Regions from separate parts of the Streptomyces sp. NPDC014889 genome, predicted to be linked through region 3. Evidence: riboswitches for the same ligand, from Rfam matches in the RefSeq annotation. Region 3 holds a riboswitch; each other region holds the start of a gene.

What was found. A riboswitch is a leader RNA that binds a small molecule or an ion and turns the genes downstream of it on or off. The one in region 3 is predicted to bind cobalamin.
Region 1: it holds a riboswitch for cobalamin, as region 3 does, so the genes downstream of both, ACF09J_RS18815 (CbtB-domain containing protein) here and ACF09J_RS19625 (ABC transporter substrate-binding protein) in region 3, are expected to answer to the same signal.
Region 2: it holds a riboswitch for cobalamin, as region 3 does, so the genes downstream of both, ACF09J_RS02795 (cobalamin biosynthesis protein) here and ACF09J_RS19625 (ABC transporter substrate-binding protein) in region 3, are expected to answer to the same signal.

What each region holds. Positions count from the first base shown of each region.
Region 1 is NZ_JBIBWH010000008.1:423,524-428,296, reverse strand. Features, by position in the region: gene ACF09J_RS18840 (hydrophobic protein) at 22-192, shown strand; gene ACF09J_RS18835 (DUF397 domain-containing protein) at 234-425, opposite strand; gene ACF09J_RS18830 (DUF5753 domain-containing protein) at 422-1,075, opposite strand; gene ACF09J_RS18825 (ATP-binding protein) at 1,074-1,487, shown strand; gene ACF09J_RS18820 (aminotransferase class V-fold PLP-dependent enzyme) at 1,529-2,641, opposite strand; cobalamin riboswitch at 2,837-2,977, shown strand; gene ACF09J_RS18815 (CbtB-domain containing protein) at 3,014-3,229, shown strand; gene ACF09J_RS18810 (CbtA family protein) at 3,251-4,012, shown strand; gene ACF09J_RS18805 (histidine phosphatase family protein) at 4,073-4,645, opposite strand; gene ACF09J_RS18800 (DeoR/GlpR family DNA-binding transcription regulator) at 4,648-4,773, opposite strand, start outside.
Region 2 is NZ_JBIBWH010000001.1:616,460-621,232, forward strand. Features, by position in the region: gene cobN (cobaltochelatase subunit CobN) at 1-377, opposite strand, end outside; gene ACF09J_RS02790 (cobyric acid synthase) at 374-1,882, opposite strand; gene ACF09J_RS02795 (cobalamin biosynthesis protein) at 1,879-2,820, opposite strand; cobalamin riboswitch at 2,920-3,064, opposite strand; gene ACF09J_RS02800 (hypothetical protein) at 3,239-3,463, opposite strand; gene ACF09J_RS02805 (anion permease) at 3,496-4,758, opposite strand.
Region 3 is NZ_JBIBWH010000009.1:160,873-165,645, reverse strand. Features, by position in the region: gene ACF09J_RS19635 (ABC transporter ATP-binding protein) at 1-112, opposite strand, end outside; partial or broken gene ACF09J_RS19630 (iron chelate uptake ABC transporter family permease subunit) at 207-1,196, opposite strand; gene ACF09J_RS19625 (ABC transporter substrate-binding protein) at 1,193-2,185, opposite strand; cobalamin riboswitch at 2,263-2,488, opposite strand; gene ACF09J_RS19620 (OBAP family protein) at 2,547-3,335, opposite strand; partial or broken gene ACF09J_RS19615 (SMI1/KNR4 family protein) at 3,684-4,773, opposite strand, start outside.

The DNA of each region.
Region 1 (4,773 bases), on a different contig from region 3:
GGGGGCAGGAGGTTGATAAATATGGTTCCCCTGCTGCTCGTTCTGCTTCTCGCGCTGATTCTCTTCGGTGTCGGCTTCGCCATCAAGGTTCTTTGGTGGGTCGCCGTCGCCGTTCTGGTGCTGTGGCTTCTCGGCTTCGTCATGCGCTCCACCACCGCCGGCGGTGGCCGAGGCCGTTGGTATCGATGGTGACCTGACTCACCCCTGCGAAGCAGGCGCGCCTGACGGGAAGCTCAGAGGCGGGCGTCCGCCGCCAGTGCGGTGAACGCCGACCAGGCGTCGAGGGACACGGCCAGCGCTCGCCTGTCCGTGTCCTTCGAGTCCCGGACAAGAACGGCCTCTGGGCACACAGCGACCTCTACGCAGTTGCCGCCTCCACCGCCGCTGTAGCTGCTCTTGAACCAAGCAAGTTCGGTGGTGCTCATAGCGCTCCTCGCATCTGCTTCAGCAGGCTCGCGGTGGCCTGATGGCTCAGTGCCTGTGAGCGCATCTTGCCATAGCGCTGAAGCATGGCGCTTGCGGCTTTTGTATCGGTGACGAGCATGCTGCAGTCGTGGGCTTCCACGTAGCCGACCCATCGGTTCTCGGCTGTTTCAGCGAGATAGAGAGGGCCTTCGAAGCCTGCGTGATCCTCCTGGACCAGGGGCATGACCTGGATCTCCACGTTGCGGAGGCAGCCCACATCAAGCAGGTTGTCGAGCAGCGCTCGAGTCACGTCGACACCGGCCAGGCAGCGTTCCAGCAGAGCCTGCTCGACGATGAAGCTGAACGCGCTGTTCGGCCGCTCCCTCAGGAGGCGCTGGCGTTCGAGCCGAGCCGTGACTTGTTGTTCGAACTGGTCCTCGGACAGCGGCGGCAGGCGCCGGTCGAAGAGGGCGCGAATGTACGGCTCGGGTTGCAACAAGCCCGGAATGACAGAGCACTCGTACGCATACAGCGAGATCGCCTCCTCCTCGACCCCCGCCCACTGCCGGAACCAGGAAGCAAGACCCGCCTTCCGCGTCAGGCTCCTCGCCGCGGCCTCCAGGACCCGTGCCGCCGACGGGCCGTCAACTGCCAGCACGCTGGCCCGCATGCCAGCCCTGAACCACGAATCCACCACTCCCACACGTACGTTCACGCAGCGTTTTGGTGCCCGCCTCGCCCGGCTGCTCGCCGCGCACCAGCTCACCGAGTGGGGACATCCTCGCGGGACCGAAGCGCATGACTCCGTCGTCCTCGTCGTCGCCGAACTCGCCGCGAACGCCGTTCTCCACAGCCGTGTCCCGGGACGGGACTTCGCCCTCACCCTGTTCTTCGAGGAGGGCCGGGACGCCGTCCGCATCGAGGTGACCGACACCCACCCTGCCCTGCCGGCGCGCATGGATCCCGGCCCGGAGCAGGGCGGGGGCCGTGGCCTGGTGCTCGTCGACGCGCTCGCCGTCGACTGGGGCGTACGGGACCGCGTCGGCCCCGGCAAGACGGTGTGGGCCGAGTGCGCGCTGTAAGGAGGGCTTACGGGTTCAACTTCAAGAGGTCGCCCGTGGGTTCAGTTTCCCAGGGACGACAGCGCGGCCCCGACTCGCTCCGCTGCCTCCGGTGGGGTCGAGGCGTGCGGGGAGAGCCTGAGCGAGTCGGTGCGGACGGTCGCGGCGACGCCTTCGGCGTGCAGGGCCTTGGCGACGAGGGCCGGATCGTGGTCCGGCATGGTGAAGGAGAGGATGCCGGCTCGTCGCGCCGGGTCGGCGGGGGAGAGGACGCGGCCGCCGTACGTCTCGACGGCGTCGGTGAGTTCGGCGATCCGTACGGCGATCGCGGCTTCGATCGTGGCGACGGTGTGCCGCTCGACGAGCTCCAGCGCGGAGGCGAACGCGGCGGCGGCCACCGGGCTCAGATTGGTGATCGACCAGCGTCGGGCGTCCGGGGCGGGCGGGTGCTCGGCTCCGTCGAAGAGGCCGGCGTCCTCGACGCCCGTCCAGCCGGTGAGGACCGGTTCCAGGGATTCCAGGGCGCGGTCGGACAGGGTGGCGAAGCCGGTCGACCATCCGGCGCGCAGCCATTTCTGGCCGCCCGCGACCACCACGTCGGCGGCGTCCCAGGGCAGGGAGGCGACGCCGAACGCCTGGATGGCGTCCACGATCAGCAGCCGTTCCGGTCCGATCGCCTCGCGCAGCGCCGCGAGGTCGGCACGGAACCCGGTGCGGAAGTCCACGGCGCTGACGGAGAGGGCCACGACGTCGTCGGTCAGCGCGGCGCGGACCAGGTCGGGGGTGACTCCGGAACCGGGCTCGGGGTCGAGCCAGCGCGGCGTGGCCCGGCCCAGGTCCGCGTTGCGGCGCCACGGGTAGTGGTTGGCGGGGAAGTCGGTGCGCGGGGCGAGGACCACGCCCTCCCTGATGCCGAGCGCGGCGTGGAACAGACCGGTGGACGCGTTCGGGAGCAGCACCGTGTGCCGAGCGTCGGTGCCGGCGAGGCGGGCGGCCGTGTCGCGGGCCGTCTCCTCCGCGCGCATCAGGGTGTCCACGGTGGTGTGGTCGGCGCGGGCGGACGCCTCCAGGGCACGGGCGGTGGCGGCGACGGCGTCCCGGGACGGCGGCCCGAAGCGTGCGAAGTCCAGGTACCCGGCGGGCGTGTCGAAATGGGCGGCGTACGACGTGAGCACGGGGCTCGTCCCTCCGGGTGGTGCGTGCGGATCGAGTGGCGCGGCGGGCGGTGGAGTGGAGTCCCGTGGTGCCTCGGAGCCCGCCCGCGCATCCTGCCACAGCGCTTCAGATGCTCCGGATGGTGAGGTGGTCCGTGAGCGGGTGGAAGCGGCTCGGTGGAGAAGATCATGTCCGAGGGCGCGGTCTTGGCCGGGCGGGCGGCACGCGATACCGTCTGTCCGATATCGACGACGGCGAGACGGAAGCCGGTGGGAATCCGGCACGGTCGCGCCACTGTATGCGAACGCTCCCGGGCGTTCGTGAGTCAGACCCGTGGCTGTCGTCCTGTGCACCACCGAGATGGGACGCGAACTCCCAGAGGAGGTTCTGCCATGGCGCAGACCGTCGCCCGGCCGACTGCCACCGCCGCACCCGCCCCGCTGCCGCTGAAGGCGATAGCTCCCTGGGCGGTCTTCTTCGGCGTTCTCATGCTGGTCCTGCTGTACTTCGTCGGCGCCGAGCAGGGCGCCACCTCCGTGTTCAGCGGCACGGACGTTCACGAGTGGGTGCACGACGCCCGCCACCTGCTCGGTTTCCCCTGCCACTGAGCCGAGGGACGCCGCACGCACATGAACTCCGCAACGGTAAGAAACCTCCTGGTGCGGGGCATGCTCGCCGGCCTCGCCGCCGGTGTGCTCGCCCTCGTCGTCGCCTACTTCCTCGGGGAGCCGTTCGTCGACAAGGCGATCGGCTTCGAGGAGGCGCACTCCCACACGCACTCCCACGACGACGTGGAAGTCGTCTCCCGTTCCCTCCAGTCCACCGCCGGTCTCGCCACCGGCGTCCTCGTCTACGGGGTCGCCTTCGGCGGCATCGCCGCGCTCGCCTTCTGCTTCGCTCTGGGCCGCGTGGGCCGCTTCTCCCCCCGGGCGACCGCGCTGCTGCTGTCCGGGTGCGCGCTGCTGGCCGTGTACGTCGTGCCGTTCCTGAAGTACCCGGCCAACCCGCCCGCGGTCGGTGACGAGGACACCATCGGCAAGCGGACGACCCTGTACTTCCTGATGATGCTGCTCAGCATCCTCCTCGCGATCGCCGCCACCATCCTGGGCAAGCGCCTCGCGCCCGCGCTGGGCACGTGGTACGCGACGGTGGCCGCGGTGGCCGCCTTCGCCGTGGTGATCGGGACGGCGTACGCCTTCCTGCCCGTCGTCAACGAGGTGCCGGGGGACTTCCCGGCCACCGTGCTGTGGCGGTTCCGGCTCTCCGCCCTGGCCATCCAGGCCGTCCTGTGGGGTGGTTTCGGGCTGGTCTTCGGCGAGTTGGCCGAGCGGCTGCTGAACCCCCGGCCCGAGACCGCCGCGTCCGGGCAGGCGGTGCCGACCGCGCACTGAACCCTTCAGCGTGAACGGCAGGGCCCCGCGGAGAAACTCCGGGGGCCCTGCCGCGTTCGGTCAGGGCGCGGCCAACGGCCGGCCGAGTCGCAGATTCCAGCGGCCGGCCCGTCCGCTGAGTTCCGTGGCCGTCAACGGCGGTACGTCCAGCCGCCAGAAGCCGGCCAGGGGCAGATCCAGTACATGGACGACCGCGGCCCGTACGACCTCCGGCTCGACGACCGCGAGCGTACGGCCGTCCGCGTCCCGCGCGGAGTCGAGCCGGCGTCCGACCCGCTCGCACAGGTCCCGCACCGACTCTCCCCCGTGCGGCGCGCAGTCCGGGTCGGCGAGCCAGCGGCCCACCGCCTCCGGCTCGCCGGCCATCAGTTCCTCCAGGTTCCGGCCGCGCCAGCGGCCCGCGTCCAGGCCCGCCAACTCGGCCGCCGCCACGCCGTCGAGGCCGAGAGCCGAGGCCGTCTCCCGGCAGCGCACGCTCGGGGACAGGAGCACCCGGGCGGCCGAGGGCAGCGACCCGGCCGCCGAACGGGCGTCGGCCGCACCGCCGTCGTCGAGCGAGTCGCCGTCGTCCAAGCGGGCCTGCCGCAGCGACGGGCTGGTCGCGGGCGAGATGAGCGTCATACGGCTGGTCAACGTCACTCCTTGCCTGCGGTGGTGACGGCGGTGCCCGCGGCGCGCAGCGCCTCGACCTCGTCGGGTGGCGCGGAGTCGTCGGTGACGAGGGTGTGCAGCCGCGTGACGGGTGCGACGAAGGCGTGTGC
Region 2 (4,773 bases), on a different contig from region 3:
GTCAGCAGCACCGTGTCGGAGAGGAACCGGGCGAGTTCCGCCAGGTTGTCGGGCCCGCCCTCGACGAGGTACTTCAGCGCCTCCGCCACGACCCCGGCGGGCACCGACGACTCGGCCATCAGCTCCGCGTCCGGCACGGCCTCTCCGCCCAGCAGCACGGTCGGCACGCCGGACGCCTTCAGCGCGGCGAGCCCGTCCTCCCAGGCCCGCTTGCCGCCGAGCAGCCGTACGACGGCGATGTCCGCGCCGTCGAGCAGCCCCGCGAGCTCCTGGCCGGCGTCCACGCGGGTCGGGTTGCCGATCCGGTAGGAGGCGTCCGAGGCTCGGGCGGCGAGCAGATCGGTGTCGGCGGTCGACAACAACAACACTGTGCTCATGCGGGCGCTCCCGGTGGAATGAAAGGCAGTCCTTGCGGCGCGCCCGACTCGATGAGCCGCCGGAGCGCGTCGGTGTCCGCGTGCTGTTCGATCAGGTCGCCGAGCCGGTCGAGCTGCTCCTCGCGCAGCGCGGCGAACGAGGTGTCGGGCGCCGGCACGAAACGGCGGCCGGCGGCGGCCGCCACCTCGCGCAGGAAGGCCCGCCGGAAGCCGTCCGACTCCAGCGAGCCGTGCCAGTGCGTGCCCCACACGGCGCCGACCCGGCAGCCGTCCAAGAAGGGACTCCCGCCGGTGACTTCGGCGACCCCGTGGTGGATCTCGTAGCCCTCGACCCGCTCGCCGAGGGCCTCGCCCTGCGGCCGGGTCAGGGTCTTCTCGCGGGCGAACCGGACGCGTACGGGCAGCAGTCCGAGGCCGTCCACGCGCCCGGCCCGCGACTCGACGTCGTCCTCGATGTGCTCGCCGAGGATCTGGAAGCCGCCGCAGACGCCGAGCACCGGCCGCCCCTCGGCGGCCCGCCCCGCCAGGGCGCGCGAGAGGCCGCGCTCCCGCAGCCACTCCAGCGCCCTGACCGTGCCGCGGGTGCCGGGCACGACGACGAGGTCGGCGTCGGTCAGTTCCTCGGGCCGGTCCACGAACCGCACGACGACGCCGGGTTCGGCGGCGAGCGCGTCGACGTCGGTGAAGTTGGACATCAGCGGCACCGCGCAGACGGCGACCCGCAGCACGTCCTCGCCGACCGGCGCCGCCACGGCGGACTCCCGCACGGCGCCCCGCAGCGAGACACGGAGTCCGTCCTCCTCGTCGATGCCGAGCCCGTGCCGGAACGGCAGCACGCCGTACGTGCGCCGTCCGGTGAGCCCGTGCAGCATGTCGAGCCCGGGTTCGAGCAGCGAGACGTCGCCGCGGAACTTGTTGACGAGGAACCCGGCGACGAGTTCCTGGTCCTCGGGCGACAGCAGGGCGAGCGTGCCGAAGAAGGAGGCGAAGACGCCGCCGCGGTCGATGTCGCCGACGACGAGCACGGGCAGCCGCGCGCCGCGCGCGATCCCCATGTTGACGATGTCGGTCCGGCGCAGGTTGATCTCCGCGGGGCTGCCCGCCCCCTCGCAGATCACCGCGTCGTACGTGCTCCGCAGCTCGGCCAGGCAGTCGAGGACGGTGCCGAGGAGCCTCTGCTGCCGCCCGCCGTGGTAGCCGCGGGCGCTCATCTCGCCCACCGGTCTGCCCAGCAGGACGACCTGGCTGCTCTGTTCGCCGCCCGGCTTGAGCAGCACCGGGTTCATCAGCGCGGTCGGCTCGATCCGGCACGCCTGGGCCTGCATGGCCTGTGCCCGCCCGATCTCGGCGCCCTCCCGGGTGACGAAGGAGTTGAGGGACATGTTCTGCGCCTTGAACGGGGCGACCTTCACGCCCTGGCGCACCAGCCACCGGCAGATCCCGGCCGTGACGACGCTCTTCCCCGCGTCGGAGGTGGTACCGGCGACGAGCAGTCCGCCCCTCATGACGTCCGTCCTCTCTTCAGCAGCCGTGCGCCCGCGCACACGCCGAGCGCGAGCCAGCCCACGCGGCGGGAGAGCCGTACCGCACGCTCGATGTCCTCCGGCCGGACGGCGCGTCCGGCGCCGTTGAGCACCGGACGGTGCTCCACGCGCCCGGCGTACGAGAGCGTGCCGCCAAGCCGCACCCCGAGCGCCCCCGCGAACGCGGCCTCGACCGGACCGGCGTTGGGGCTCGGGTGCTTGCCGGCGTCGGCGCGCCAGGCCCGTACGGCACCGCGCGGGTCGTCGCCCGCCACGGCCGCCAGGGCGGCGGTCAGCCGCGCCCCCGGCCATCCGGCGAGGTCGTCGAGACGGGCCGAGGCCCAGCCGTAGCGGCGGTAGCGGGGGGACTTGTGCCCGACCATGGCGTCCAGGGTGTTGACCGCGCGGAAGCCGACGAGCCCCGGCACACCGGCGGCGGCGCCCCACACCAGCGCGCCCACCACCGCGTCGGAGGTGTTCTCGGCGACGGACTCGACGACGGCCCGGGCGATCCCGTCGGCGTCCAGCGCCTGCGGATCACGCCCGCACAGATGCGGCAGCCGCTCCCGGGCGCCGTCGACGTCGCCGGCCTCCAGCGCGCGCCCGATCTCCCGCGCCTCACGGGCGAGGGAGGTCCCGCCGACGACGGCCCAGGTGGCGGCGGCGGTCAGCGCGACGGACGCGGCAGGCGAGGACCGTACGGCGGACGCTGCCAGCGCGGCCGAGGACACGGCACCCCCCACGCACACGGCGGTGTGCAGGGCGCCCCGGCCGCGGTGGTCCCGCCACAGCGCGCGTTCCACGGCGCCCGCGGCCCGTCCGAACGCGGCGACGGGGTGCCCGCGGCGCGGATCGCCGAGGAGCAGGTCACCGAGGAGGCCGGCGGCGGCGCCGTACGCGAAGACGCGATCGGCACCCATCGGGTCAGCCGGTCGTGCGGTCGGTCAGTGAGTCGCTGATGAACCTCGGTCGGCAGCCGCGCATGGCGATATGTCCTCACTCAGGGTGTCCACGCCCTGGTTCGACGAGACCGGCGGTGAGAGTTCCTGACTCCCGGGGACGTTCTTCCCCGGTCACAGTGGCGGGACCGTGCCGGATTCGCACCGGACTTCCTCTCCTGCCGCCGTACTTGGCCCCGGAAGTCCACCACGCACCGCGAACACCCGTCAACCTGCCGTTGACCTGCGCAGGCTTACTGAGATGAGGCCCACACCGCGGGACGCGCGGGACGGCAAAAGCCCGCCCTTCCCGGGCGCCGTCGCGGGGACGGTCCGGGAAGGACGGGTGAGGGGAGGGGACGGGCCCGGTATCGGACCCGGTTGCCGGGTCCCGGTCGGGTCAGGCCACGATCAGGTAGATCCCGTAGGCCACGGCGGCGGCGCACGCGGCGAAGCAGGCGTAGGCGCCGGTGACCGCGAGGGCCCCGCCGCCGTCGCCCTGGGCCACGGCCCGCTCGCGGCGGGAGAGTCCGGCGATGCCGAGGGTGAACAGGGTCACGAGGCCCACCGTGACGGCGAGGCTGACGCCGAAGACGGAGCCGAGGGCCGCCCAGTCGATATTCATGCTGCTTCTCTTCCTTCTGCCGGGACGCCGGCTCAGACGGCGGCGGCCGGCGGCGTCGCCACGGGCGCGGGGTCGGCGGCGGGCGCGGAGGCCGGGGTGGGGATCGTGGCCGTGAGGTCCTCGGTCACCGGGGAGGCCGGGGGCGGGGTGACGGCGGCGATGGCCTGGGTGACCACGCCGGCCGGCTCCTCGGTGCCGTTGACGTTGGTGTGGTCGACGACCTCGCGGCGGGAGATCTTCCAGATCGCGGCGCTGGAGGCCACCAGGAACGCGGCGACGAGCCCGGTGCCCCAGTCGCCAAGGCGCGTCACGGCCTCCGCGCCGGCCGCGACCAGGGCCGCGGCGGGCAGGGTGAGGGCCCAGGCGACGGCCATGCGGGTCGCGGTGGACCAGCGGACCACGCCGCCCTTGCGGCCCAGGCCCGCGCCCATCACCGAACCGGAGACGACGTGCGTGGTGGACAGGGAGAAGCCGAGGTGGGAGGAGGCCAGGATGGCGGTGGCCGCGCTGGTCTGGGCGGCGAAGCCCTGCTGCGGCTGAAGGTCGGTCAGACCCTTGCCCATGGTGCGGATGATGCGCCAGCCGCCGATGTAGGTGCCGAGCGCGATGGCCAGGCCCGCGGAGAGGATGACCCAGGTGGGAGGGTTGGAGCCGGGGGCGAGGGCGCCGCCGGCGACCAGCGCGAGGGTGATGACGCCCATCGTCTTCTGCGCGTCGTTGGTGCCGTGGGCCAGAGAGACCAGGCCGGCGGAGGCGATCTGTCCGGCGCGGTGGCCCTTCTCGGCCGCCTTGCCGTGCGAACGCGACTTGCTGCCGATGCCGTACGACAGCCGGGTCGAGACCAGTGCCGCCAGACCGGCGACGACCGGGGCGGCGACCGCGGGGATGAGGACCTTGGTGACCAGGGCACCGCCGTGCACGGCGCTGAAGCCGGCCGAGGCGATGGTGGCGCCGATCAGACCGCCCATGAGGGCGTGCGAGGAACTGGAGGGGAGTCCGACCAGCCAGGTCAGCAGGTTCCAGAGGATCGCGCCCACCAGGGCGGCGAAGATGACCTCGGGACGGATGCCGTTCTCGTCGACGAGACCCTTGGAGATCGTGTTGGCGACCTCCACGGACAGGAAGGCGCCCACCAGGTTCAGCACGGCGGACATGGCCACCGCGACCTTGGGCTTGAGTGCACCGGTCGAGATGGTCGTGGCCATCGCGTTCGCTGTGTCGTGGAAACCGTTCGTGAAATCGAACGCGAGTGCGGTGACCACCACCATCGCGAGGATCAGCGAGAAGCTTTCCATTTACCCAGGCAATCG
Region 3 (4,773 bases):
CGGTCGTCCTGCCGGGGGCGAAGCCGAGCGTCACGTCCGTCAGCAACGTGGCGCCGTCGACACGCACGCCGACGCCCTCGGCACGCAGCCCCACCGGGCTCGCGGCGATCACGCCGGCCTCGCGTGGCCGACCTGCCGTCTGCCCGGCGCCACAGCAGCCACGCGAAGAACGGCGCGCCGAGCCCGGCGGTGACGACGCCGACGGGGATCTCCTGGTTCGGGAGCATCGAGCGCGCCACGATGTCACTGCCCACCAGCAGCGACGCACCGAGGAGTGCGGACAGGGGCAGCAGGAGGGCGTGGCGCGGGCCGCAGATCAGACGGACGACGTGCGGCACCACCAGGCCGACGAACCCGATGACGCCGGTGTGGGCGACCAGGCACGCGGTCACCAGCGCGGCCGCGGCGACCAGGGCCCAGCGGGTGCGTTCGACGTGGACGCCGAAGGAGCGGGCCGCGGTCTCGCCGAACGCGAACGCGTCCAGGTCCCGGGCGGCCGCGACCATGACCACCGTGCCGACGACGGTCACGGCGCTCAGGAAGACGGCCGTGTCCCACCGGACCCCGGCCACCGAGCCCAGCGTCCACTCCATGACACCTCGGGCGGCGTTGCGGTCGCCGAGGACGAGCACGACGAACGACGTGTACGCGCCGCACATCTGCCCCACCGCGATGCCGGCCAGCACGGTCCGCGCGGCCGGCAGGGACCGGGTGCGCGCGGCGGCCAGTGCCAGTACGACGACCACGGCGAGCAGGGCGCCGGCGAAAGCGGCCGCCGGGAGCGCGCTGATCGCCGCGGCGCCGGTGGCTCCGACGCCGAGGACGATCACGGTGACCGCGCCGACGGCGGCACCGTTGGAGATCCCGAGCAGGTAGGGGTCGGCCAGGTCGTTCCCCGTCAGGGTCTGCAGCACCGCGCCGCAGACCGCGAGCCCGGCGCCGGTCGCGGCGGCTCCCAGGACCCGGGGCAGCCGCAACTGCCAGACGATCTGGTCGTCCAGCAGCGTGACATGGGAGCCGCCGAGGCCGAGCCGGCGCAGAACGACGCCGGCCACGACGTGCGGCGGCTCGTGGACCGAACCCACGGCGAGGCCGAGCAGGACGGTGACCAGCAGCAGGACCGCGGCAACGGTCAGGCCCGCCGCCGCGCGACTCGCTCCCGCGGGCCGTGCGGCGGGACGATCCGCCACGGTCATGAACGCGGGCGCAGCTTGCTCAGGCCTGCCGAGACCAGGGCGGCACCGTCGGCGAGGCGCACGCCGGGCGTCGTCTCGGAGAACGGCACGACCACGAAAGCCCGGTGCCGGACGGCGGTGAGCTTGCTGAGCACCGGGTCGTGCTCCAGGTAGTCGATCCTGGACTGCGCGGTGTCCCAGCTGGCGTCCGCGAGCACGATGACGTCCGGGTCCGCCGCGGTCACCTTCTCCCAGCTCACGGTCTTCCAGCCACCGGGCAGCGCGCCGAAGACGTTGTGGGCGCCGACGGCGTCGAGCACGAGCTGGGGTCCGCCGTGGCCGGCGCCGACGAACGGGGCCTTGGTGTTCGAGTCGTACCAGAGCACGTTCAGGCCCTTGCCCGCCGCCTTGGCCTCGAGGTCGGCAAGCTGATGCTTCTGCTCCTTCTGGAGGGCGGCGGCACGCGGTCCGACACCGAACACCTCGGCGATGTCGCCCACTTCGTCCCACACCGCCTGGAAGGACACCGGCGGCACCTGCTTGCTGTCGGCGCAGCCGAACGGCGACAGGTAGGACTCGATGCCCTTGGAGCTCAGCTCCGCCTGCGTGCCCGCCACCTTGCCGCTGAACGCGCTGGAGTAGGAGGCGTAGAGGAAATCCGGACGCGACGCGAGGAGCTTCTCCGCGGTCGGGTACTCCTTGGAGAGCACCGGGACGGCGTCGTAGGCCGCCGTCCACTTCGCCGGGACCGCGTCGTCGAGGAACGCCGTTCCGGCCATCCGGGACTGCAGACCGAGGGCCAGGGCCACCTCGGTGGCGCCCTGGTTGAGGGTGATCAGCCGGCTCGGCGGTGCGCTGACGGTCGTGGTGACGCCGCAACTGCTGACGCTCACCGGCGCGGGGCGGCTGCTCCCGGTCGCCGCGGCGGGCTTGTCGGCCGCGGGCGCACCCGTACAGGCGCCGAGCGCACCGACGAGCAGGAGTGCCGTGGCGGCGAGGCTGGAGCGCACGGCACGCGCGCGGCGTATGGAACGCTGAGATCGAAACGGACGCAGGGGACCGCGGGGCATGTGCTCTCCAACCCTCGTGGAACATGTCGCGCCGTGGCCGGTCTCCTGGCTTCCGCATCAACGTCACGAGGCCGGCCTTCCCAGGTGGTTCGTTCCCGATCCACCCAGTGGCCCTGACCGCTCCGGGAGCCGTCAGCGAGGGCCGCGGGACTCCGCGACTACAGTGGCGAGGGCCGCACCGGCTTCCCACCGGTTTCCCGTACACCACGGCAGCCACACGGTACCAAGCCGCTGGTGGCGCAGCCGCGAGGAGCGTCCCGCAGGAGAGGCGGTCCGGAGTCCCGGAGTTCAGCCGTGACGGTCAGCGCTTGAACTGCGTCTCCTCGATGCGTGTCTGCACCGTCCGGCCGCTCTCCCACGCGTTGGCGCCCGGCGCCACTTCCGGCATGGGGATGTCCGCCCGGTTCTGCCGCTTGTGCGAGGTCGAGATGCCGAGCCGCTCGTCGCGGGCCTGGATCATCTCGTCCGCGGCCTGCCCGTCCTGGGTGAAGCCCATCATCAGTTGCGGGATCCCGTAGGGGAAGTCGTCGCGGTCGTACTGCCACGTGTGGAACGTCTTCCCGTAGGTGGTCACGAGGTCCTCGAAGTAGGCGTGTTCGGCCAGGTCGGGAATACCGGGGGCGGTGAGGCTGCCGGACTTGACCTCGTAGTGGTGGCTGTGCCACAGCCGCTTCTCGTCCTCGGGCAGGTCGCGGAAACGCTCCTCGCTGATGATGTACTCGATGCCGATCAGACGGGCGTCGGGCGCGTTGCGGTCGAAGATCACGCACTGGTGCAGGTCGTGCTGGAGATGGATGCAGAAGTGCGTGGCTTCCACCTGCCGGCCCATGTCGTCGGCGTACAGGTGGAAGCCGTTGAGATACGTGCTCATCGCATCGAGCGGATACTTCGGCTGCATCGCGCCGGCCGCCAGATCCAGCGCGCGGTGCTTGAGCGGGTGCCCCTTGCCGACCTTGCTGATCGTCGCCACCTTGCGGCCGAACAGCAGGCCGGCCGCGGCCGTCACCCCTGCCGCGACCCCGATGCCGAGGGACGCGGCCGATCCCCGGCCAGAACCGCGCGTGCGCTGCATGCCCTGCACGAGTGCCATGCCTGGCGAGTGCCCTGTGCCCGGTGGCTGTAACGGGGCACCGGTGGTGCTCCGAAACGGGCGATCCCCTGTCCCAGCGCGCGGCTAGCCCGGGGGCCGAGACCCAGGGCCGATGACGTCCCCGGCCTTTGCCGAAGAGAGCCCGAGCGCAGTCAGACGTGCCGCGCCCACGGACAGGACGCCCTGGGGTGTCGTACACGGTGAACGCCCCGGAGGCCGAGACCCGCTGCGCCACCATGTGCAGCAGCGCTTCCGCTTACGAGGCCGGAGCCCAACCGCGGCCGGACACGAGACACGTGAACGCCGACCGCGGTGACCCATGCCGCTGCCTCCGACTGCACCCCGGGATTACGACTCCGGGACTGCGGGGCTGAGCGGTCCTGGAGGGTCTGTGCGCGGCCCAGCAGGCCTCCAGCCGCTTTCCGGCCCCTCGTCCTCCGCCCGCCCGCCGCCCGGCGGGCGGACGGCGCCATGGTGCTTGCGGATCACCACGTATGTCTCGCCGTCCCCCGGCGGCCGCCTCCAGGAACGGGTGGTCAACGTGTGCAGCCGCCCGTTCACGATGGCGTGACGCGGCAGATGGGCACCGAACTCCCCGGTCACCGCTTTCAGCAGCGACCGTTCCGCCTCGGCGCCGTCCCTCAGGTCGCCGAAGAACCGGCTCGGGTCCAGCGTCCGCGGTATCTCTCCGCTTCTCCGGATCTCTCCGTCCGCGTAGGTGAACGCGTACTGCTCGGCACCCTCTCGCGCCACGGAAAGGTGGAAGAACGGCTCCCCGTGCCGTGTCCGCAGGCCGCTCCACACCACTACCGCGCGGGTGCCCGCGGCGGCCGCGGCCGGGGAGACGAACCGCTCCCGGTGGAACGGGCCAGGGTCGCCCTCGAAGGCGAAGCTCCAACCGGCGCCGGCCCGGCCGACCGTCATGAGAGCCCTGTCGTCGTAGGAGGAGAACTCCCTCTGGGGGTGCAGCGACTTCTGGCGCGCCTCCCAGAAGGTCATCGGTTCGTTCAGCACGGTGCCGTCCCCGTCCGCGAGATGTCCGGGCAACTCCTGCGGCGCCACCCCCTCCACCAGGACGAACCGGTAGGACGTGCGATGGTTGCCCGGGTCCGGCTCCGCGAGCCACGCCAGGTCGCCCGGGTCGAGCGAGGCCGTCGGGCTCGGTGCCTCACCCGTCTGCCCGCCCCGTGGCGTGGACAGCAGTTCGCGGCCCCGCTCCGGGGTCAGCAGTGGCCCGAGCACGGGGTCGGCCACCCACCCCAGCGGCGCCAGGTGGTCCGGTCCCAGCGGCTCCCACAGGGGCAGAGCGTTCATCAGTGTCAGCCATGCCCCGTCGGTGTCTCCCCACCGCGCCAGCTCCCGCGCCCGCTCGACCGCCTCCCCGAACGGTCCGTCGGCCGTGTACCGGTACGTGCCCTTCCGCACCTGATCCAGCGTC